DNA from 2 places in the Nocardioides dilutus genome. Region 1 is predicted to be linked to the other one. Evidence: predicted binding sites of a transcription regulator. Region 1 holds the regulator's gene; the other holds the start of a gene.
What was found. Region 1 encodes LexA, which represses DNA repair genes until DNA is damaged. Its sites were predicted from a motif close to TCGAACANNTGTTCGA; they were not measured.
Positions count from the first base shown of each region.

Region 2: the regulator LexA is predicted to act here: its motif matches at 2,284-2,299, upstream of recA (recombinase RecA).

Region 1 covers NZ_BAAGYA010000002.1:169,113-187,407, reverse strand. The annotation lists gene ACYVC6_RS10420 (LuxR C-terminal-related transcriptional regulator) at 1-2,239, opposite strand, end outside; gene ACYVC6_RS10415 (TIGR03086 family metal-binding protein) at 2,299-2,871, shown strand; gene ACYVC6_RS10410 (hypothetical protein) at 2,982-3,479, opposite strand; gene ACYVC6_RS10405 ((deoxy)nucleoside triphosphate pyrophosphohydrolase) at 3,655-4,050, shown strand; gene ACYVC6_RS10400 (YDG/SRA domain-containing protein) at 4,138-5,178, opposite strand; gene ACYVC6_RS10395 (helix-turn-helix domain-containing protein) at 5,175-5,429, opposite strand; gene ACYVC6_RS10390 (vitamin B12-dependent ribonucleotide reductase) at 5,597-8,518, opposite strand; gene nrdR (transcriptional regulator NrdR) at 8,654-9,163, opposite strand; gene ACYVC6_RS10380 (hypothetical protein) at 9,541-9,846, shown strand; gene ACYVC6_RS10375 (DUF3052 domain-containing protein) at 9,850-10,266, opposite strand; gene ACYVC6_RS10370 (LysM peptidoglycan-binding domain-containing protein) at 10,429-10,785, opposite strand; gene ACYVC6_RS10365 (SDR family NAD(P)-dependent oxidoreductase) at 10,985-11,761, opposite strand; gene ACYVC6_RS10360 (hypothetical protein) at 11,849-12,541, shown strand; gene ACYVC6_RS10355 (hypothetical protein) at 12,641-13,330, shown strand; gene lexA (transcriptional repressor LexA) at 13,502-14,212, shown strand; gene ACYVC6_RS10345 (MXAN_6640 family putative metalloprotease) at 14,346-15,833, shown strand; gene ACYVC6_RS10340 (alkaline phosphatase D family protein) at 15,993-17,708, shown strand; gene ACYVC6_RS10335 (alkaline phosphatase family protein) at 17,705-18,295, shown strand, end outside.
Region 2 covers NZ_BAAGYA010000003.1:306,660-310,524, forward strand. The annotation lists gene ACYVC6_RS17160 (molybdopterin-dependent oxidoreductase) at 1-29, shown strand, start outside; gene ACYVC6_RS17165 (hypothetical protein) at 29-439, shown strand; gene ACYVC6_RS17170 (response regulator transcription factor) at 442-1,116, shown strand; gene ACYVC6_RS17175 (sensor histidine kinase) at 1,116-2,252, shown strand; gene recA (recombinase RecA) at 2,429-3,481, shown strand; gene ACYVC6_RS17185 (regulatory protein RecX) at 3,471-3,865, shown strand, end outside.

The DNA of each region.
Region 1 (18,295 bases):
CGCGGGTGGTCGCTCCGTCGGCGATCAGCCGCAGCACCTCCATCTCTCGGGCGGTCAGGCCGGCCAGGGCGCCCTGCTGACCCGCGACGGCGAGTGCCTGCCGGGCCACGTCGATCTGGTGGAGCGCGTACGCCGCCGTGTCCTGCAGCTCCATCGCCGCACCCGTGGCGGCCCAGCGCTCCGACCGCTCATTGCCCCATGAGTCCCGCAGCCGGGGGCCGAGATCGGCGAGCGCAGGAACATGGTGGAAGCTGGCCGGTTCCCGGGACATGGCACCGAGCAGCGTGCCCGCGGCGGCCGGTCGGTCGAGGCGTTCGAACAAGGCCGGCAGGCTGGCGAGGGTGATCACCAGCTGCGCCACAGCACCGGTGCGCAGGAACGCCTCGATCGAGGCTGCGAACAGCGTCAGCGCCGACTCGAGCTGACCGTCCGAGGTGTGCAGCAGCGCGGCGTCCCGGGCCACGAACCCCTCGAAGAAGCGCACGTCGTGCTCTCCGATGTAGGCCACCGCCTCGTCCCAGGTCTCCAGCGCACGCTGCGGATCCGCCTTCGCCCAGGCCAACCCGACGATCCACGACGTGTAGGCGACCCAGTACGGGTTGCCGAGCTCGTGCGCGGCCTGGACCGCGGCCTCGGCGAGCTCCAGCGCCTCGGCGACCCGGCCGGCGGACTGCAGCCCGTCGATGTAGGCGGCGATCCCGTAGGCCCGGCTCGTGCCGGGCAGCGCCGCGACGTCATGGGTGAGCTCGACATAGCGGGAGAGGTTGCCGCAGTAGACCCGTCCGAGGGCCTCGATGAACGTCGCGTAGCCGGGCTCGCAGGACTCGTAGCCCGGTCGCCCCTCCAGCTCGACCGCGCGATGTGCGTTGGCGGTCGCGGCCGCGGCCCGCCCGACGAAGCAGGCATACCCCGCCGCGGCGTACAGCCGAGGCAGCCGCGGGACGTCGGCGCGCACCGCCTCCTCGAGCAACGCCTCCGCCCACCCGATCGTCTCGAAGAGCTCGACCGAGAAGCCCATCAGGGCAGCGTGGGCGGCGACATCCGTCGCCACCACCACCTGGCCACGCTCGACGCTCCACCGGAAGGCGGACCGGAGGTTGGCCAGCTCGACCCGCACCCAGTCGACCTGGTCATGCCACTCGGGCCCGTTCCACCGCTCCCATCGCAGGGCGGCTTCGCTCGCGAAGTGAGCGGCGTGACGATCGCGAAGGGTCTCGTGTCCGGACCCGTCCGCGAGGCTCTCGTGGGCGAACGTCCGGATGGTCTCGAACATGCTGTAGCGGGTGCGCGCCGCACCGTGATGAGCGACGACCAGGGACTTGCGCACCAACGAGTCCAGGAGCCGCAGGATCTCCACGTCGTCGCTCGCCTCGGCGACCGCGCAGAGCGAGGGCAGGTCGAAGCCGCCCGCGAACACCGACGCCGTCCTCAGCACCGTTCGCTCGGCGTCGTCCAGCAGGTCGACGGACCACGCCACCGTGCTGCGCAGAGTCGACTGGCGGTCCGGTCCGTGATCCGGCCCGGTCAGCAGCCGGAACCGGTCGCCAAGTCGGTCCCGCACCTCGGCCGCACTCATCGCGGCCATCCGCGCCGCGGCCAGCTCGATGCCCAGGGGCAAGCCGTCCAGCGTCTGGCAGATCTCGACCACGGCATCGGCGGTCTGCTCGTCGTAGATCCCGAAGCCGGGCCGCGCGGTGGCGGCCCGCTCCACGAACAACCCCACCGCATCGGAGGTCAGGCCACCGTCGACTGCCAACGGCGCGACCGGCACCACAACCTCGCCGGCCACCAGCAGCCGTTCCCGCGACGTGGCGACGATCCGTGGCGTGTCGGAGCGGGCAATGACCTGTCCGATGGCGGCGGCCGCAGCCGACAACACGTGTTCACAGTTGTCGACCACGATGAGCAGGCGCCGTCCGGCCACCGCCTCGGCGACGGTGTCGATGACAGAGGTGTCGCCCTGCGGGGTGATGCCGAGGGCGTTGGCGATGGCGTCGGGGACGGCGCCGGGATCACCGACAGGTGCCAGCTCGACCAGCCACACCCCGTCCGGGAACTCGTCGGCCAGCCTGGTTGCGACGGCTACGCCCAGCCGCGTCTTTCCCACTCCACCGATACCACTGAGCGTCACGAGCTGGTGGGTGCGGACCAGCGACCCGACCTCGGTCACCGCGTGGTCGCGCCCGATCAAGGTCGCGACCGCCCTGGGCAGGTTGCCTCGGCGTACCTCCCGGCTCACGCCGCCAGTCTGGCCCGTTCGGCGTGAGTAGTGTGGGCGCAGTCCGGAGGGGGCACGAGATGGACGATCTGACGCTGCTGGCTGAGGCGGAGCTCGAGCTGAGCCGGGTCATCGGAGAGCTCGCCGACGCGGAGATGGACCTGGTCAGCAACTGCCCGCCCTGGACCGTACGCCGCCTCGCCAGCCATGCGATCAAGAACCAGCTCTTCTGGGCCGGCCTCGTGACCGGTCACGACCTCATGCCACAGGACGAGGCGATGGCCGCCGTGCCCTACGAAGGGGACCTCGCTCCCATCGCCGCCGAGGCCACAGCGCAGGTGGTGGAGCTGTGGCGCACCGACGGCGTGATGACCGCGACCCACGCCACGCCGTTCGGCGAGCTGCCCGGCGCCGTGGTCATCAACTTCGCCCTCGTCGACGCGGCCGCCCATGCGTGGGACGTGTCCGCAAGCGTGGGTCGCGCCATCGAGTTCCCACCCGAGTGGATCCCTGGGATGACCCGAGTCGTGGAGCTGACCTGCACCGAGCACACCGTCGAGATCGGACTGGTCAAGCCACCCACGACACCACCTCCCGACGCCACCGACACCCAACGGCTGATGGCCGCGGCGGGCCGGACCATCCCGGCCTAGCTGCAGCCTCTGGTGCTGCCGCAACCCAGGCGGCGGCAGGGGGTCGGTCGCGCCTGGCCGGAGGCCTCTCCTGGCTCGATCTGCGGACCTGACGTCGCCGACTCAGGCGGCTACAGCGGCCAGCCGCTGAGATGCACTCGAGTCTCGGTGTACGACACAAGGTCGTCGAATCCCCGCAGTTCGACGGTCGAGGTCGAGTCCGGCCTCAAGGTCACGTTGCCGCTGACCTCGCCGACGTTCTGCTCGCCGTCGTACAAGTCGACTGTCACGAACACTTCGATGTCCCGGTCGAACGGGTTGGTGATCGCCACCTGCCCGGCGAAGCGGCCGCCGCTGTCGAAGATCTCGAGGTCCGAGTACGTCGGACCGTCAGCTGGCGACGAGGCACTGGTTCCCGACTCGGGCGCTTCCCTACGGAAAGCGTCGTAGGCAAGCCACACGTCAACAGCGAGAACGATGAGCACCAGGCATGTCAAAGAAGTCCTGACGAACGAGAAGAAGCGCCCTGCGAAGCTTCGGCGCTTTGGCGTGCGGGGTTCCATCTGCTCGACTTCACGGCGCAGCCGCGCCGCCTTCTGCAACGCCTCAGCAGGCTCTGATGTGGACACCCTGACCATCCGTTCTCCCGGCCAGGAACCTAAGAGGACAACAGCTGGTGTGTCTTGAGATCTGACGAGAACCACCCGCTTGGGCGTCGGCACGATGTGTGCGAGTGGTGGTCGCGGCCACGGAGCGACTCTTCGAACTCGACCTACACTGCGCCAGGAGTCGAGGAGAGCACGCTTGAGCCATATCGAGGTCGTAGGCGCGGTCATCGTGAAAGACGGCAAGGTCCTCTGCGCGCAGCGTGGTGACGAGGGCAACCTGCCATTCAAGTGGGAGTTCCCTGGCGGCAAGATCGAGCCAGGAGAGAGCCCGCGCGAGGCTCTTCAACGCGAGATCGACGAGGAACTCAAGTGCCTCGTCGCGGTCGGCGAGCAGGTTGAGAGCACAACGCATGACTACGACTTCGCCACAATCACCCTCACCACGTTCTACTGCACATTGCTGGAGGGGGATCCGCAGCTAACTGAGCACGCCCAGGTTCGGTGGTCGAGCCCCGAAGCAATAGCGGAACTCGACTGGGCCCCCGCGGACATCCCGGCGATCACCAGGATCCAGCGGGACCTTGCGTGCTAGCACCCGCCGACCTTGAGCCACGAGCGTGCTCCGCGCAGAGGGCGCTACCTGCGAACACCGATGGCCGAGCGCTGGCTGGATCTTCCATCAAGGAGACAGGTCGTGCTTCCCCACAATGTCGTGACCGTGATGCATCCGGTGGTAGCGGACATTGTTCAGGTCGATGTCGTGGTCAGAATCAACCGAGAGCGTGTCGATCACATTGCCATCGGCGTCGCGGGCGCTGAGGTCGTCGTCAAGGTAGATGCCGCCCTTGTCAAACGCTGCGTGGTGGTTGGGACAGAGGCACAGGACGTTGCCCATCGTGTCGGGGCCGTGATGGGGCTTGCCTAGCGGGCGGATGTGGGCGCCTTCGGAGTAGTAGCCCGTCCTGGTGGCAAGTTGGGTGCCGCAGATCTGGCAGGCGTTGACGTACATGACTTTCACCGTGGCGGTGATCTTGGTGTCCCGGATTACCCGCTGGCTGATTACGGTCTTGATACCGGGATCGGTCTTGCCTGCGGGTATGACGATTTCGGCAGGCGCATCGAAGAACGGGTCTATCGGGCGCGCGGATCGCGAGGGAGCTTCGTCCCCGCCCATGGGTCCGGATCCAAGGTCGTGCTCGGTGTAGGCCAGCGCGTTGGCTTCGCTGTTCTCCGGCGGCGTGTGGGAGGCGGCTTCCTCTGGCGTTAGTTGGACGAGGTGGAACATCCAACGGCGGAAGCCGTCTTCGGGGATCAATGGGTAGTGCTTGATGACCTTGTAGAGGCCGTCGTAGCGATAACCAGTCGGGGGTGAGTAGTCGGGTGCTCCCTTCCAGCCGCGGATGATGCGGATGGGTTCACCAGTCGCTTCGCTAGTGACGAGGGCAGCGTTGTCGCTGGCGTCGAGATCTTGGTCGGCGATGTGTCGCTTCCGATTCTGCGGGTCTTGGCCGCCGGAGCCGGTGTAGAAGATCTCGTGGCCGTAGTCCTCGTCGGTGTCGTAGCCGCCGTTGAGGACGATCGAGGCGCAGCCGACGCTTCGGTTGCCTGCGATGCCTTGTACTCGAACTTGGTGGACACCTTCCTCGGCGGCCTCGATGCGGCTCTCGTAGGTCGTGCCGACGGGATGGCCCAGGATTTCACCAAAGAAGTAGTCGGTCACCGCTCGATCTCCAGAAGGAGGTCGGTCCAGGTGATATCGAGAGCGATCGTGACGGCATGGAGGGTGCCGAGAGTGGGGTTGGCGGTGCCTGCCTCGAGGCGCCGCACCATCTGGACCGAGACGCCGGCGCGTGTGGCGAGGTCTTCCTGCGTCACTCCCCGACTGGTGCGGTGCCCACGCAGAGCGCCGGCGAGGGCGGCCGCGACGGGTTCGGGGAGAGGCCGATGAATCCCCGCCTTGGTGTTTGACACCCCGCCACACTGGGAGGCGCAGACACTAGGTACGAGAACATAAATGTTCTCTCCGCGATTAGGCGTCCACGCTCAGACCCCCTCGGTCCTTCTGAACACACCACCGGCCCGGTTCTCGAGGTCGAGGTCCGGACCGGTGGTTGTTGGCGGCAGTCAGCCGCGAAGGATCAGCTACATCCCGAGGTCGATCCGCAGCCCTCGCAGACGTAGCAAGAGCCGGCGGGGCGCATCTTCGTGCCGCAGGTCATGCAGAGCGGGGAGTCGATGGCAGTGCCGGTGATCTTCTCCATGAGCTCCGCGGAAGTGTGGGCTTCCTTGACCTCGGCGACCGGGGCTTCAGTCTCAGCGTCGGCTTCCGTGGTCTCGACGACGCTCGCTAGCGCTCGCTGCTCGACCACCGACTCATCATCGATCAGCTCGGCGGGCGAGCCGATCTCCTCGAGGACGGGCTCGTAGGAGCCGGTCTCGAGGTAGCGCTGGCGCTCCTCGGCGGAGTAGATGCCCATCGCCTCGCGCTGCTCGAAGGGCAGGTAGTCGAGGGCGAGCCGGCGGAAGATGTAGTCCATGATCGACTGGCTCATCCGGACGTCGGGGTCGTCGGTGAGGCCGGCGGGCTCGAAGCGCAGGTTGGTGAACTTCGAGACGTAGGTCTCCAGCGGGACGCCGTACTGAAGGCCGATCGAGACCGCGATCGAGAACGCGTCCATGACACCGGCAAGCGTGGAGCCCTGCTTGCCGAGCTTGAGGAAGATCTCGCCGAGCTCGCCGTCGTCGTGGGCACCCGAGGTCATGTAGCCCTCGGCGCCACCGACGGTGAACGACGTGGTGCGCGAGACCCGGCTCTTGGGGAGCCGCTTGCGCAGCGGGGCGTGGACGATCTTCTCCACGACCTTGGTCTCGGCGTCGCCCGCCATGTGGGCGGCGGCGCGGCCCTGGTCCTTCTTGGACGAGTCGGACTTGCCGTCGGACAGCGGCTGGCCGACCTTGCAGTTGTCGCGGTAGATGGCCGTGGCCTTGAGGCCGAGCTTCCAGGACTGGAGGTAGACCTCCTCGATCTCCTCGACCGTGGCGGACTCGGGCAGGTTGACGGTCTTGCTGATGGCACCGCTGAGGAACGGCTGGCAGGCCGCCATCATCCGCACGTGGCCCATCGGCTTGAGGGCCCGGGCACCCATCGCGGTGTCGAAGACCTCGTAGTGCTCGAGCTTGAGACCGGGCGCGTCGATGACGTGGCCGTGTTCGCCGATGTAGGCGACGATCGCCTCGACCTGCTCAGGCTGGTAGCCCATCTTGCGCAGCGCCCGCGGGATCGTCTGGTTGACGATCTGCATCGAGCCGCCGCCCACGAGCTTCTTGAACTTGACCAGCGAGAAGTCCGGCTCGATGCCGGTGGTGTCGCAGTCCATCATGAAGCCGATGGTGCCGGTGGGCGCGAGCACCGAGGCCTGCGCGTTGCGGAACCCGTTCTTGGCGCCGATCTCCTGGACGTCGGCCCAGGCGACGGTGGCGAGCTGGTGGACCTGGCGGTCCGCGATCCCGAGCGTGCGGACCGTGTCGTTGGCGGCCTGGTGCTTGCGCATGACCCGCTTGTGGGCCTCGGCGTTGCGGGCGTAGCCGGCGTAGGGGCCGACGACGCCGGCGATCTCGGCCGAGCGGCGGTAGGAGGTGCCGGTCATCAGCGAGGTGATCGCGGCGGCCATGGCGCGGCCGCCGTCGGAGTCGTAGCCGAGACCCATCGCCATCAGCAGCGCGCCGAGGTTGGCGTAGCCGATGCCGAGCTGGCGGTAGTCACGCGTGGTGACTCCGATCGCCTCGGTCGGGAAGTCGGCGAAGCAGATGGAGATGTCCATCGCGGTGATGATGAACTCGACCGCCTGGGCGAACCGGACGGCGTCGAAGGTGTCGTCGTCCTTGAGGAACTTGAGCAGGTTGAGCGACGCGAGGTTGCACGAGGAGTTGTCGAGCGACATGTATTCCGAGCACGGGTTGGACGCGGTGATCCGGCCGGTCTCGGGGTTGGTGTGCCAGTCGTTGATCGTGTCGTCGTACTGAAGGCCGGGGTCGGCGCACTCCCACGCGGCCTGGCTGATCTTGCGGAACAGCTCGCGGGCGTCGACGGTCTCGATGACCTCGCCGGTCTTGCGGGCGCGCAGGCCGAACTCGGTGCCGTCCTCGACCGCGCGCATGAACTCGTCGCTGACCCGGACCGAGTTGTTGGCGTTCTGGTATTGCACCGAGGTGATGTCGTGGCCGCCGAGGTCCATGTCGAAGCCGGCGTCACGCAGCGCGCGGATCTTGTCCTCCTCGCGCGCCTTGGTCATCACAAACTCCTCGATGTCGGGGTGGTCGACGTCGAGGACGACCATCTTGGCCGCGCGGCGGGTGGCGCCACCGGACTTGATGGTGCCCGCGGACGCGTCGGCGCCGCGCATGAAGGAGACCGGGCCGGACGCCGTGCCGCCGCTGGAGAGCAGCTCCTTGGACGAGCGGATCCGGGAGAGGTTGAGGCCGGCACCCGAGCCGCCCTTGAAGATGAACCCCTCCTCCTTGTACCAGTTAAGGATCGAGTCCATCGAGTCGTCGACGGAGAGGATGAAGCACGCGGAGACCTGCTGGGGAGAGGCCGTGCCGACGTTGAACCAGACCGGGGAGTTGAACGAGAAGTACTGGTGGACGAGCAGCCAGGTCAGCTCGTGCTCGAAGAGCTCGGCGTCGGCCTCGGACTTGAAGTAGCCGTTGTCCTCGCCGGCCTTGCGGTAGGTCTTGACCACCCGGTCGATGAGCTGCTTGAGGCTCCACTCGCGGGCGTCGGTGCCGACCGCGCCGCGGAAGTACTTCGTCGTGACGATGGTGGAGGCGTTGACCGACCAGAAGTCGGGGAACTCCACGCCGCGCTGCTCGAAGACCGTCTCGCCGGTCTTCCAGTTGGTCTGGACGACGTCGCGGCGCTCCCAGGTGAGCTCGTCGTAGGGGTGGACGCCCTCGGTGCTGAAGACGCGCTCGATCGTGAGCCCGGTGCCGCTGTTGGCCTTGGCACCGGCCTTGCCGCTCGAGGGCCCGTTGGACGGCCCGTTGACTACCTCGGTCATGCGCTTCTCCCCTGTGCGTCGTATCTCGATTGTTGCTGGTGCCACCGACACTCCTGGGTGAGTACGGCGGCTGGGCGAATCAAAGGTGTTGCGCCCGGTACGCCGCTTCCCCACGACGTACCGGGCGGTCTGTGGTCAGCCCGTGTTGGCGGGCTGGGGCTGGTCGGCGAGCTCGCCGACCAGCTCGGCGAGCTGCTCGGCGCGGTGGCTGCGCAGCGAGGCGATCTCGATCTCGAAGTCCTCGGCGGACTCGAAGGACTTGTAGACGCTGGCGAAGCGCAGGTAGGCGACCTCGTCGAGCTCGCGCAGCGGGGCCAGGATGGCCATGCCGATCTCGTGGGCGGGGAACTCGGCCTGCCCGGAGCCGCGCAGCGCGTCCTCGACCGCCTGGCCCAGGCACGCGAGGTCGTCCTCGGTGACCGGCCGGCCGTTGCAGGCCTTGCGGACACCGGCGATCGCCTTGTCGCGGCTGAAGGCCTCGGTGGCCCCGGACCGCTTCACCACCGTGAGCTGCATCAGCTCGAGGGTGGTGAACCGCTGCTCGCACTCGGCGCACACCCGGCGGCGGCGGATCGAGCCGCCGTCCTCGGCGACCCGGGAGTCGAGGACCTTGGTGTCGGTGTTGCGGCAGAACGGGCAGTGCATCCTCGGTCCTCCTCTCGTGACGGTCGTGGGCGCGCTTCAACGACCCGGCGTCGGGCGTCCTGGAACTGTGGATAACGGGCGTTTCCCTGTGTAGAACAACCGGCTAGCTGTGCGACCTATGCCCCGATCTGGGGACTAGATGTGGATAACTACACCGGTGTAAGTACTACATCTAGTGGTGACGGTACGCCCGTGGGGTCGGGCCACGCAAGACCCCGACCGGCTCTTTTTTGATCTGGGTCACACTCCGTGCGTTTGCGCAGGTCAGAGGGCCTGGCCCGGCTTCCGGACCGGCGTGTCGAGGCTGTGTCGAGGCCGTGTCGGGACTGCCGCGTGGCGCACCGGCACCGAGCGGCCCGGCGGGCCAGAATGTCGAGGTGGCAGGCCGGGCGGAGCCCAAGCGGGCGGGCGCGCGTCGCGGCGAGCGCCGCCGGCGCGGGATCCAGCCGCAGCTCGTTGGGATTGCCGCCGCCTCCGTCCTCGCACTGGCCGCCTGGGGCTTCCTGGTGTGGGCCGCTATCGACTTCGGCCGCACCGCGCGCGGCGGTGACAGCCAGGCCTGGATCTTCCTGGCGGTCGCCTCGCTCGGCGCGGTGGCGTGCCTGTTCCTGTCGCTGATGCTGGGCACGCTGCTGCTGCGCAAGCTCGGGGTCCTGGAGGAGAAGAAGCCGCACAAGCACTGACCGCTAGCGGTCCGCGAGCCGCCTGACGAACTTCAGTCCCGACCACGTGTCGTCGACGGCGGCGACCTTGACGTCCACCCACCCGAGCTCGAGGCCGAGGTCGCGCACCGTGTTCTCGTCGAGGTCGCTGGCGATGCCGTCGGGGTTGCGCGGCGTCTTCTGCGCCGCCTTCTTGGGCCAGCACACCCACACCATGCCGGCGGTCGTGGTGCGGTCGAACAGCGTCGGCAGCCTCCGGGCGAGACCGGCGTACGTCGTGTGGAAGGTCAGCGTGACGTCGACGCCGGCCGGCAGGCGGCGTACCACCCGGGCGCCACCGGCGTCGAGGTCAAGGGCCTCCGGCGCGCCGTCGAAGAGGACTACGTGGTCGTCCTTGATGCCGATCTTCTTCGCCAGTGGGGTGCCTGAGTAGCCGGCCATGACCCGATAGTCCCAGCCCCGGCTCACCTGGTCTCGAGACGGTCGCTGCGCGACCTCCTCGACCACCGACAAGCCGCAGGGGCGGAGCCCCCGGCTCCGCCCCTGTTCTTCCCCGGCCCGCCAGCCGGGGTCGAAGCGGCTGGCGAAGTCTTGGTGTGGCGATCAGTCGGCCGGGACCACCAGACGCTGGCCGGCGGAGAGCATCCCGGAGTCGAGGGCGTTGAGCCGCTCGATGCGGGTGATCATGGCCTGCACGTCGCCGTCGTCGGCAAGGTCGGCGGCGATGCCCCAGAGCGTGTCCCCGGTGCTGACGGTCACGACCCGGGTGGGCTCGGGCGTGCCGGCCTCACCGGTGGCGACGGAGCCGGCCGCGACCAGGATGCCGATCGCGAACGCCAGCACCAAGGAGAGCAGGAAGACCACGACTCGCCCACGACGCGTCAGCCGCACCGTCGATCGGGGCGATCGGGGCGCGAGCGGGACCGGGCGGAACGCCGGGCCGATCGTCAAGGTGCTCATCGTGACCTCCAGGGGAAGGGGTGGTCGGTCTGGTCTCAAGTTCTAGAAGGGACCACCGACAGTGGCCCTTTCGAGATCAGCGGTTCGATCAGACGTTCGATCGAACATGTGTACGAGAGTAGAGCACCTGTTCGAACAGAATCAAGCACCGCGCGAACATTTGTTCGAACGGCGTGTCGCCCTCAGGCGGACAGCAGGGCTAGCGGGTCCGGCGGCTCCCCTGGAGCTCGAACAGCTTCATCGCCGGGCCGGCCTGGGAGGGGATCAGGCTCCCGAACCGCATCACCGGGGCCCGCCATCCTGGGATGGTCCTGACCACCCGCCGACTGCCGACCAGCCCGACCGCAGCCGTGGCGACCTCCTCGGGGGTCAGGAGCCGGCCGCCGGACCTGACCAGCTTCTCGGCCTTGCCGCCGGCCATGCCATGGACCATCGGCGTCGCCGCCCCGTCGGGGCACAGCGCGTGCACCCGGACGTTGGGAGGCGTCTCGAGGTGGACCGACGTCGCGAGCGACAGCACGGCCGCCTTCGTCGCGGCGTACGCCGAGAGGTTGGGCACGGGCCCGAGCGCCGACAGCGACGAGGTGATGACGACGTCGCCGCCGGCCGCCCCGAACGCGTCGACGGCGGCACGGGTGCCCCAGATGACCCCGAGCAGGTTGACCGCGACGGTGGTGTGCACCTGCTCGTCGGAGAGGTCGACGAGGTCCTGGTCGAAGGCGACCCCGGCGTTGTTGAACCACGCCGTCAACGGTCCGTGCCGCCCGGCGGCCTCGGCGACCGCACGGTGCGATTCGGGGTCGCGGACGTCCTGGGCGATGCCCTCGGCGGCGCCGATCTCGGCGGCCGTCCGTTCGGCGCCTTCACCGTCGAGATCGGTCACCACGACCCGATGCCCGCGGGCGACCATCTGCTCGGCGATGGCACGGCCGATGCCGCGCGCTCCCCCGGTGACGACACAACTGTTGGTGCTCATGCCCGGCAGTCAAGCAGCAACCTCGCAACCCTTGCGGACTCGACGGCGGTCCGCTGGACTGCCCGGAACCAACCCAAGGAGCCCGCAGTGAGTGCTCGTCGCAGTCGACTCGTCCCCGTCCTCCTCGCCGCGGTGCTGCTGGTCGGCGCCGCCAACCTCGGGGCCTTCGCCGCCACCGGCGGTCCGCTCCTGCTGGGCAAGGGCAACACCGCCAGCAAGACCACCAAGCTCAAGACAACCGGCAACGGCGCGGCGCTGTCGCTGAAGAGCAAGGGCGGCAGGGCGCCGCTCAAGGTCTCCAACTCCACGAAGGTCACCAAGCTCAACGCCGACCTGGTCGACGGGCTCGACAGCACTGGGCTCCAGACGAAGAGCTACGTCTACGAGCTGACCGCCATCGGCCTCAATGCCGTCTACGTCACGTTCGCGCTCCCAGGGCTGCCCTCGGGTCGCTACCACGCGAGCTTCTCCGTGTCAGCCAACATCGGCGGTTCGCCGGCGCTCTTCGCCTGCTTCCTGCTGACCGGGACGGAACCCAACGTGGTCGTCCCCGTGGCCGCCGCCGGGATCGATGCGGGGAGCGGCAACTGGTTCGTCAGCGGCAGTGGCTACCTCGACACCACCACCGCGACGTACCGGCTTGCGTGCCAGCGCGCCGGCGGCACGACGGTGACGATCCCCAATGACTCGCGATACCCGGCCCGACTCGTGCTGACCAGGGTGGACGACGTCACCGCCACCAACAGCACCGGTGTCGGCGGTGTCGAACCCCGGCCGTGACGCCCGGTCGGCTCGGGAGACGACTAGTCCGATCGGGTCATGGCGCGAAGTGGGGCTCGTGCGTTCGACTGGTGGCCCAACGACCTTAGGAGAGGCTCCATGCCCCACATCCGTGCCCGTCTCGGGACGATCCTGCTCTGCACCGGCCTCGTCGTCGGCGCGGCCAACGTCGGCGCGTTCGCGGCGACCGGTGGCCCACTGCTGCTCGGCAAGAGCAATGTCGCGAACAAGGCGACCAAGCTCAAGAACACCGGCAACGGACCGGCGCTGAAGCTCAAGAGCAAGGCCGGCAACGCGCCATTCGCCGTGTCGAACAAGACCAAGATCAAGAAGCTGAACGCCGACCTGGTCGACGGGCTCGACGGGACCGCCCTGCAGACCAAGGCCTACCGCTACGAGCTCAGCGGCACCTCGGCCGGGGCCATCATGCGCTTCGCCCTTCCTGGGCTTCCCCCGGGCCGGTACGTCGCGAACTTCTCGATCTCGGCCACGGTCCCCGGCGGCACCGTCTTCTTCGGGTGCATCCTGGACAGCGGAGCACCGTTCGCCAACGGTCAGGTGGCAGCGCTCGGAGCCACTGGAGGCGGCGACACGTGGTTCGTCAACGGGGGCGGGTTGCTCGACACGACCGCAGCGGCCTACACCGTGACCTGCCAGTCGAGTGGGGCCGCTTACACCATCCCCGTCGTCCTGCCGTCTCACATCGTGCTCACGCGTGTGGACGACCTGACGAACGCTGGGTCGACCGGCACGCCGCGTACCTCGTCGAGGCCCGGGTTCGGCGGCTGACCGAGAGACGTTCAGGCAGTCGTTTGAACGCCGGTCGCCATGCGCCCCTTGGTGGGCGCATGGCGACCGGCGTCGGGCCCCTGTCACCTCGGGTTCACGCCGGGGCCCGGACGACACGCCCGTTCGAACAGATGTTTGAACATATGGCGCCGGGCGCCCTACCCTGGCCGCATGGCTAGCAAGGTCTCCCAACTGCCCGACGGTCCTCCCGACGCGACCGGGCTCACCCCACGCCAGCAGCGGATCCTCACCCACCTCAAGGAGTCGATGGAGGCACGCGGCTACCCGCCGAGCATGCGCGAGATCGGCGAGGCGGTCGGGCTGACCAGCTCCTCGAGCGTCGCCCACCAGCTCAAGGTGCTGGAGGAGAAGGGCTATGTCCGCCGCGACCCCAACCGGCCGCGCGCCCTCGAGGTGTTCCTGCCCGAGCTGATGGCCGCCCGCCGGTCGATCTCGGCCGCCGAGGAGACGTCCTACGACGAGACCGGGGTCGGCGACGCGATGCCGCCGGCCACCTACGTGCCGATGCTCGGCCGGATCGCGGCCGGTGGTCCGATCCTCGCCGAGGAAAACCTGGAGGCCGTGTTCCCGCTGCCGCGTGACCTGGTCGGTGAGGGCCAGCTGTTCATGCTCGAGGTGAGCGGTGAGTCGATGATCGACGCCGCCATCTGCGACGGCGACTACGTCGTCGTACGCCAGGAGCAGACCGCCTCCAACGGCGAGATCGTCGCCGCGCTGATCGACGGCGAGGCGACGGTCAAGACGTTCCAGCGCAAGGACGGCAAGGTCTGGCTGCTGCCCCACAACGACGCCTTCGAGCCGATCGACGGCACCCACGCCACGATTCTCGGCAAGGTCACCGCAGTCCTGCGCCGCGTCTGAGTTTGCGTCTGGTTTCGGTCCCTCAACCCGCACGTCGATGTCGCCGCCGCGGGGTAAGGTCAGCGGGTCGCGCCGACCGGTCACGGGGACCCGTTCGCTCGGCATTCCTTTCCACCTTCGAATCGGAGACCTCATGCCTCACTCCGCTCTCTCCCGGGCGGCAGCCACCATGGTGACCGTGGTGGCGCTCATTGGAGCGACCCTCGCCGCACCGAGTGCCGTGGCTGCTGACCGTGGCGACCTCTCGGGCGACACGTCGTCACGTGCGGCCAACCAGGCCCTGTCTCGCGCCCAGACCGCGCTCACCGGCAAGGGTGGCGACGCGACGATGGCGCTGCGCGACCTCTGGCTCCAGCGTGACAACCTCTCCGCCGCCGACCGCGCGGCCTACGCCAAGCTCGCCGGCCGGCCCGTCAAGCCGGAGACGATGGCCCTGGGCAACATCCGAATCCACTACAACTCCCTCGAGATGAACCCGGCGGCGTTCAGCCCCAACGACGTGCTCAACACCTCGGTGAGCGTGGCCCAGGCCTACGCCGGCGCCGGCTACCGCCAGCCCCTGCCCGACGGCAGCCTCGGCGGGGACTCGCTGACCGACATCTACGTCGACACGCTTCCCCAGGGCCTCTACGGCTACTGCACGACCGACCAGAAGAAGCAGACCGGGCCGGGCCGGTTCGACGTGTGGGCCTACTGCGTGGTCGACAACGACTACGCCGGATTCCCCCTGACGCCGATCCAGAACCTCCAGGTGACCGTCGCCCACGAGTACTTCCACGCCACGCAGTTCGCCTACGACATCGCCGACGACGGCTGGGCCATGGAGGCCACCGCCGCCTGGGCCGAGGACGAGCTCTACGACGGCGTCAACGACAACGTGCAATACCTCGCCGACAGCCCGATCACCGACCGCAAGCGGTCGATCGACAAGTTCGGCGGGCTGTTCCACTACGGCGTGTGGATCTGGTTCCGCTACCTCACCGAGAAGTTCCGCGCCGAGAAGGGCGGGATGCCCAAGATCATCCTCGACTTCTGGAAGGCCGCCGACAGCTCCAAGGGCGCCAAGAAGGACAAGTACTTCACCCAGGGCATGGCCCAGGTCCTGAAGAAGAGGCCCTACAAGAGTTCGGTGGACAAGGAGTTCGCCCTGTTCTCCGCCGCCAACCAGCGGGCACCCCTCTTCTACGAGGAGGGCGCGGCCAACAACTACCCGACCGCGAAGATCAACGGCAAGAAGAAGCTCAACAAGGGTCAGGCGAAGGCGTTCACCGCCAAGCTCGACCACCTGTCGGCGGCCGCCTACCGGTTCACCCCGAAGGGCAAGGCCAAGAAGCTTCAGGTCGCGATCGCCGGCGCCCCGAAGGTCCAGGGCACCCGCGCGGTGGTGACGACCTACCTGGCCAACGGCAAGGTCAAGACCAAGTACGTCGCGATCAACGCCAAGGGCCGGGGCGCGGTCACCGTCGGGTTCAAGAAGAGCGCGGTCAACTTCGTGGACGTGACCCTGGTCAACGCCAGTGTCCGGTTCACGCAGTGCTACGTCCGGAGCACGCCGTTCTCGTGCTCGGGCAAGCCGACCGACCAGGACAAGCGCATCACGGTGCTCAGCAAGGCGGTCTGACCGCAGGCATCACAGCAGCACCCAGCACCGCCCCGGTGGGATTCGTCCCGCTGGGGCGGTGTGCTTTGCCCGGCGGCTCGGCGGCGTACGCCGGGTGAACTCTCGGTGACTCCGGTCCCAGAAGCGTCACGCACCCGCCGTCTGGTCGTTGAATGCGCTGTGACCTCGACCGACCCCGCCCACCACCTTCCCCGCCGCACCCTGCTCGCCGGCAGCGCCGTCGGCGCCGTCGGCGCCGGAACGGTCGCCCTGGCAGGCGGCAGCGACGCGGTGGCCGGTCCGAACCGGGCAGGCGCCCGCTACTTCCAGCACGGCATCGCCTCGGGAGACCCGCTGCCCGACGCGGTCCTCCTCTGGACCCGGGTCACCCCGACCAAGCGGGCCCTGCCGGGCTCGGGCAAGGGGCCACGGGTCACAGTCCGTTGGGAGGTCGCCAAGGACCGGCGCCTCCGCCGGATCGTCCGCCGAGGCAGCTTCGAGACGGGCCCCGGCCGCGACCACACGGTCAAGGTCGACGTGACGGGGCTGACCCCCGAGACCTGGTACTACTACCGCTTCCGGTTCCGCGACGGCACCAGCCGGGTCGGCCGCACCCGGACCGCACCCAAGCCCCAGGCCACGCCGGACCACCTCCGCTTCGGCGTGGTGTCCTGCGCCAACCTCCAGGCCGGCTGGTTCACCGCCTACCGGGCCCTGGCCAGGCGCACCGACCTGCACGCCGTGCTGCACCTCGGTGACTACCTCTACGAGTACGCCCCGGGTCAGTACGGCTACGGCTTCGACGAGACCGACATCCGCCCGCACGAGCCGGCCCACGAGATGGTCTCGCTGGGGGACTACCGCCAGCGGCACGCGCAGTACAAGCTCGACGCCGACCTGCAGGACCTGCACGCGGCCTACCCCTGGATCATCACCTGGGACGACCACGAGGTGACCAACGACCAGTGGGGGGCGGGCGCGGAGAACCACACCCCGGCCACCGAGGGCGACTACGCGGCCCGCCGGGCGCGGGCACACCGCGCCTACGACGAGTGGATGCCGGTGCGGATGGACGGGACCGCGCGGCTGCGCGACGGCGCCCGGCTCTACCGCCGGCTCCGGTTCGGCCGGCTGGCCGAGATCAGCATGCTCGACCTGCGCAGCTATCGCAGCGAGCAGGTGCAGACCGCCGCGCCCACGCCGGTGCCGGCCGCCGAGGCGGAGGTCAGCGACCCGTCCCGCACCATCACCGGCAAGCAGCAGCTGCAGTGGCTCAAGGACTCGCTCGACCGGATCGGCCCCCAGTGGAAGGTGATCGGCAACCCGGTGATGATCGCGCCGGTGACCTTCGCCGGCGTCCCGGACCAGATCCTCGGCCCGATCAACGACGTGACCGGGCTGCTGCCCGAGGACGGCCTTCCCTACAACGTCGACCAGTGGGACGGCTACACGGCCGACCGGCGCGAGGTGTTCAAGCACATCCGCAACCACGGGGTCGGCGACGCGCTGTTCGTGACCGGCGACATCCACTCTGGCTGGGCCTGCGAGCTGCCCTACGACCCGGCGTCCTACCCGGCCGGGGACTCGGCCGGCGTCGAGTTCGTCTGCTCGTCGGTGACGTCCAACAACCTCAAGGACATCACCGGCTCCCCGCCCCGGACCTCGAGCCTCGCCGTCGAGGCGGTGATCATGGCCAACAACCGGCACGTCAAGTACCTCAACTTCGACGACCACGGCTACTCGGTGCTCGACATCACCAGCCAGCGCGCGCAGATGGACTGGTTCGTCATCGGCGACCGGGCCGACCCCCACACCACGGTCACCTGGACCAGGTCGATGGCCACCAAGGCCGGCACCGGCAAGCTGCACGAGGTCGACGGGCCGGTGGGCGAGTGACCACGCCGTTCGCCGACGGGCCGTTCGCCCAGGGCCTCGCCGCCATCAGCACGGGCCGCCGCACGCTCCTCACCGCGGGGACCGCCGGGGTGTTGCTGTCGACCGCCGCGCCGTCGTACGCCACGAAGGGCAAGCCCAAACGGCGCAAGCGGCGCGCCTACGTGCTGGTCGTCGACGGCTGCCGACCCGATGAGATCGACGAGGGCCTCACGCCCAACCTCCTGGCCCTGCGCGACGCCGGGCTGCGCTATCCGCGGGCCTCCTCGATGCCGGTGATGGAGACCATCCCCAACCACGTGATGATGATGACCGGCGTCCGTCCGGACCGCAGCGGCGTGCCTGCCAACGAGATCTTCGACCGCACCATCGGCGAGGTGCGCACCATGGACCGGGCCGACGACATCAGGGTCCGCACCGTCATCGAGCGGCTCAACAAGGCGGGCTACCGCACCGGCACGGTGCTCAGCAAGGAATACCTCTACGGCGTCTTCGGCGAGCGGGCCACCGCCCGCTGGGAGCCGCAGCCGATCGTGCCGGTCTCCGGGCACGCGCCCGACCAGTTCACCATGGACGCCGCGCTGGCGATG
Region 2 (3,865 bases), on a different contig from region 1:
AGTGGGTCACCCGGATCGAGGTGCTGTGATGCGGCTCCGGATCCTCCTCGGCGGCGTCGGCGGGCTGCTCGGCGCCTACGGCGCGTTCCTGCTGCTGAGCCGGCAGGACCCCGGCCAGATCCTGAACGCCGCGACCTGGCTCGTGTCGGGGGTCGTGCTGCACGACTTCGTGCTGGCACCCGTGGTGGTCGGGCTGGTGGTGGTCGGCGGACGGGTGGCCCCGGTCGCGGCGCGCGTGCCGGCGGCCGGCGCCCTGGTGGTGCTGGGCGCGGCCACGCTCCTCGCGACCCCCGTGCTGGGCCGATTCGGCGCCCGTCCCGACAACCCCACGCTGCTCGACCGCGACTACACCGCGGGCTGGCTGGCCCTCGCCGGGGTCGTCCTCCTCGCCACCGTCGTGGCCACCCTCGTACGCTCGCGACGGCAGCAGGGAGAGTGACCGTGGCCAGAGTGCTCGTGGTCGACGACGACGCGACCGTGCGCGAGGTCGTCGTGTCCTACCTGCGCGCCCACGATCACGAGGTCGTCGAGGCCGAGGACGGCGAGACCGCCCTGGCCCGCCAGCGCGAGGAACCGCACGACCTGGTCGTCCTCGACCTGATGCTGCCCGGCATCGACGGGATCGAGGTGTGCCGGCAGCTGCGTCAGGACGGCGACGTCCCGGTCATCATGCTGACCGCCCTCGGCGAGGAGACCGACCGCGTGGTGGGCCTGGAGGTGGGTGCCGACGACTACGTCACCAAGCCGTTCAGCCCGCGGGAGCTGGCGCTGCGGGTGGACTCGGTGCTGCGCCGGGTGAGCTCGCCGGTGTCACCGCGGCGGCTCGTCGACGGGGATCTCCTCGTCGACGAGGGTCGGCACGAGGCCTACCGCGACGGCGAGGTCCTCGCGCTGACCGGGCGTGAGTTCGACCTGCTGCGCTTCCTGATCGCGCACCCGGGTAAGGCGTACTCGCGTGAGGAGCTGCTCGAGAAGGTGTGGGGCTGGTCGTTCGGTGACCAGTCGACGGTGACGGTGCACGTGCGGCGCCTGCGGGAGAAGATCGAGGCAGACCCGACCCGTCCTGTCCGGCTCCAGACCGTGTGGGGCGTCGGCTACCGGTGGGAGACCGTCTGATGACCAGCGACCAGCTGCAGATCCTGCTCGTGGCGGTCGCCTGCGCGCTCGGCGTGGGCATCGTCGGTCTCGCCGTCGCCTGGTCGATCCGCCGCCGGTCGATCCTGTGGCAGCTTGCGCTGGTCGTCGCTGTGGCCATCGGGTCCGTGCTCGCCGGAGTCATCGCCATCGCGCGGCTGATGTTCCTCTCCGACCACGACCGGGAGGTGGTCACCCTGGTGACCGCCGCTTCCGGCACCGTCGCGCTGCTCGTCGCGCTCACCGTCGGTGCCGCGATCGGGCGATGGTCGGAGGCGTTGCGTCGCGATGTCCGCAGCCTCGACGCCCACGGCTCCTACGTCGGGGGCCACCGCGGCCCCAGTGAGCTGCAGGCGCTCTCGGAGGAGCTCGCCAGGACGAGCGAGCGGCTGGAGGAGTCCCGTCGACGGGAGACGCAGCTCGAGGCGTCCCGGCGCGAGCTGGTCTCCTGGGTCTCCCACGACCTGCGCACCCCGCTGGCCGGCATGCGGGCGATGACCGAGGCGCTCGAGGACGGCATGGCCGAGGACCCCGCGCGTTACCACCGTCAGATCCGGGCCGAGGTCGACCGGATGGTCCGGATGGTCGACGACCTTTTCGAGCTCTCCAGGATCCATGCCGGCGTGCTCACCATGTCGCCCGAGCCGGTGGCGCTGCACGACGTGATCAGCGAGGCGATCGCCGGCGCCGACCCGGTGGCCCGCGCGCGGTCGGTGCGGCTGGGAGGCCGGGTCGAGGAGGGCGTCGAGGTCGTCGCCGACGCGGTCGGCCTCTCCCGGGTGATGACCAACCTGCTGATGAACGCCATCCGGCACACCCCGGCCGACGGCAGCGTCGAGATCCAGGCCCGGGCGGTCGCCGACGGCGTGGAGCTCAGCGTCACCGACGAGTGCGGGGGGATGTCGGAGGAGGACATGCACCGGGTCTTCGACGTGGCCTGGCGTGGCGCGCCGGCCCGGACCCCCGACGTCCACATGGGCGGGGGTGCCGGCCTGGGCCTGGCCATCGTGAAGGGGATCGTCGAGGCGCATCGTGGCGTCGTGACGGTCGAGAACGTCTCGCCCGAGAGCCCCGGCGGTCACGCCGGCTGCCGGTTCCTGGTGACCCTTCCGGCCTGACCCCGGCTGGCCCGGCGTGTCGCGCGGGGGATCGAACATCTGTTCGGTACGTTCCTGTCCACAGGTGTGACGCAGGAGGTGCCCTCCACAGCCGGCCGTGAGCTCGGACCCGGTGTCGGTGGCCCTCCCTAGCGTCGAAGGAGCACCGACCCGACCCGATCAGGAAGGCACCAAGCATGGCTGCAGCAGACCGCGAGAAGGCCCTCGACGCCGCCCTCGCCAACATCGAGAAGTCCTTCGGCAAGGGGTCGGTGATGCGCCTCGGTGACGAGGTGCGTGCCCCGCTCGAGGTGATCCCCACGGGTTCCATCGCGCTCGACGTCGCCCTCGGCATCGGCGGCCTGCCGCGCGGCCGGGTGGTCGAGATTTACGGTCCCGAGTCGAGCGGCAAGACCACCGTGGCCCTGCACGCCGTCGCCAACGCGCAGAAGGCCGGCGGCATCGTCGCCTTCATCGACGCCGAGCACGCCCTCGACCCCGACTACGCCAAGGCCCTCGGGGTCGACACCGACGCGCTCCTGGTCTCCCAGCCCGACTCGGGTGAGCAGGCGCTCGAGATCACCGACATGCTGATCCGCTCCGGTGCCCTCGACCTGGTGGTCATCGACTCCGTCGCAGCCTTGGTGCCACGGGCCGAGATCGAGGGCGAGATGGGCGACAGCCACGTCGGCCTCCAGGCCCGGCTGATGAGCCAGGCGCTGCGCAAGATCACCGGCGCCCTCAACAACTCCGGCACGACCGCGATCTTCATCAACCAGCTGCGGGAAAAGATCGGTGTGATGTTCGGTTCACCTGAGACGACCACCGGTGGCCGGGCGCTGAAGTTCTACTCCTCGGTGCGGCTCGACGTCCGCCGCATCGAGACGCTCAAGGACGGCACCGACATGGTCGGCAACCGCACCCGGGTCAAGGTCGTCAAGAACAAGGTCGCGAGCCCGTTCAAGCAGGCCGAGTTCGACATCATGTACGGCCTGGGCATCAGCCGCGAGGGCGGTCTGATCGACGTGGGCGTCGAGGCGGGCCTGGTCCGCAAGGCCGGCGCTTGGTACACCTACGAGGGCGACCAGCTCGGTCAGGGCAAGGAGAACTCCCGCCAGTTCCTCAAGGACAACCCTGACCTGGCCGACGAGCTGGAGAAGAAGATCCTGGAGAAGCTCGGTGTCGGTCCGACGGTCGACGCGGAGGCCGACGTGGTCGCGGTCGAGCCGGTCGGCGTCGATGCCTTCTGAGCACCTTCCAGAGGACGAGGATGCGGCCGGCCCCGACGCCGACCCGGAGTCGGTGGCCCGCCGCATCCTGCTCGACCAGCTGACCGGTCGGGCGCGCAGTCGCAAGGAGCTCAGCGACAAGCTGGCCAGCCGCAACGTGCCCGGCGAGATCGCGACCGCCCTGCTCGACCGGTTCGAGGAGGTAGGGCTGGTCGACGACGGCGCGTTCGCCCGCACGTGGGTGAGCCAGCGACAGCAGGGCAAGGGGCTGTCGCGGCGGGTGCTGGCCCAGGAGCTGCGTCGCAAGGGTGTCGACGACGAGGTCGCCAAGGAGGCGCTCGACGAGATCGACCCGGCCGACGAGGCGGCGGCCGCCCACGAGTTGGTCCGCAAGCGGCTGCGCTC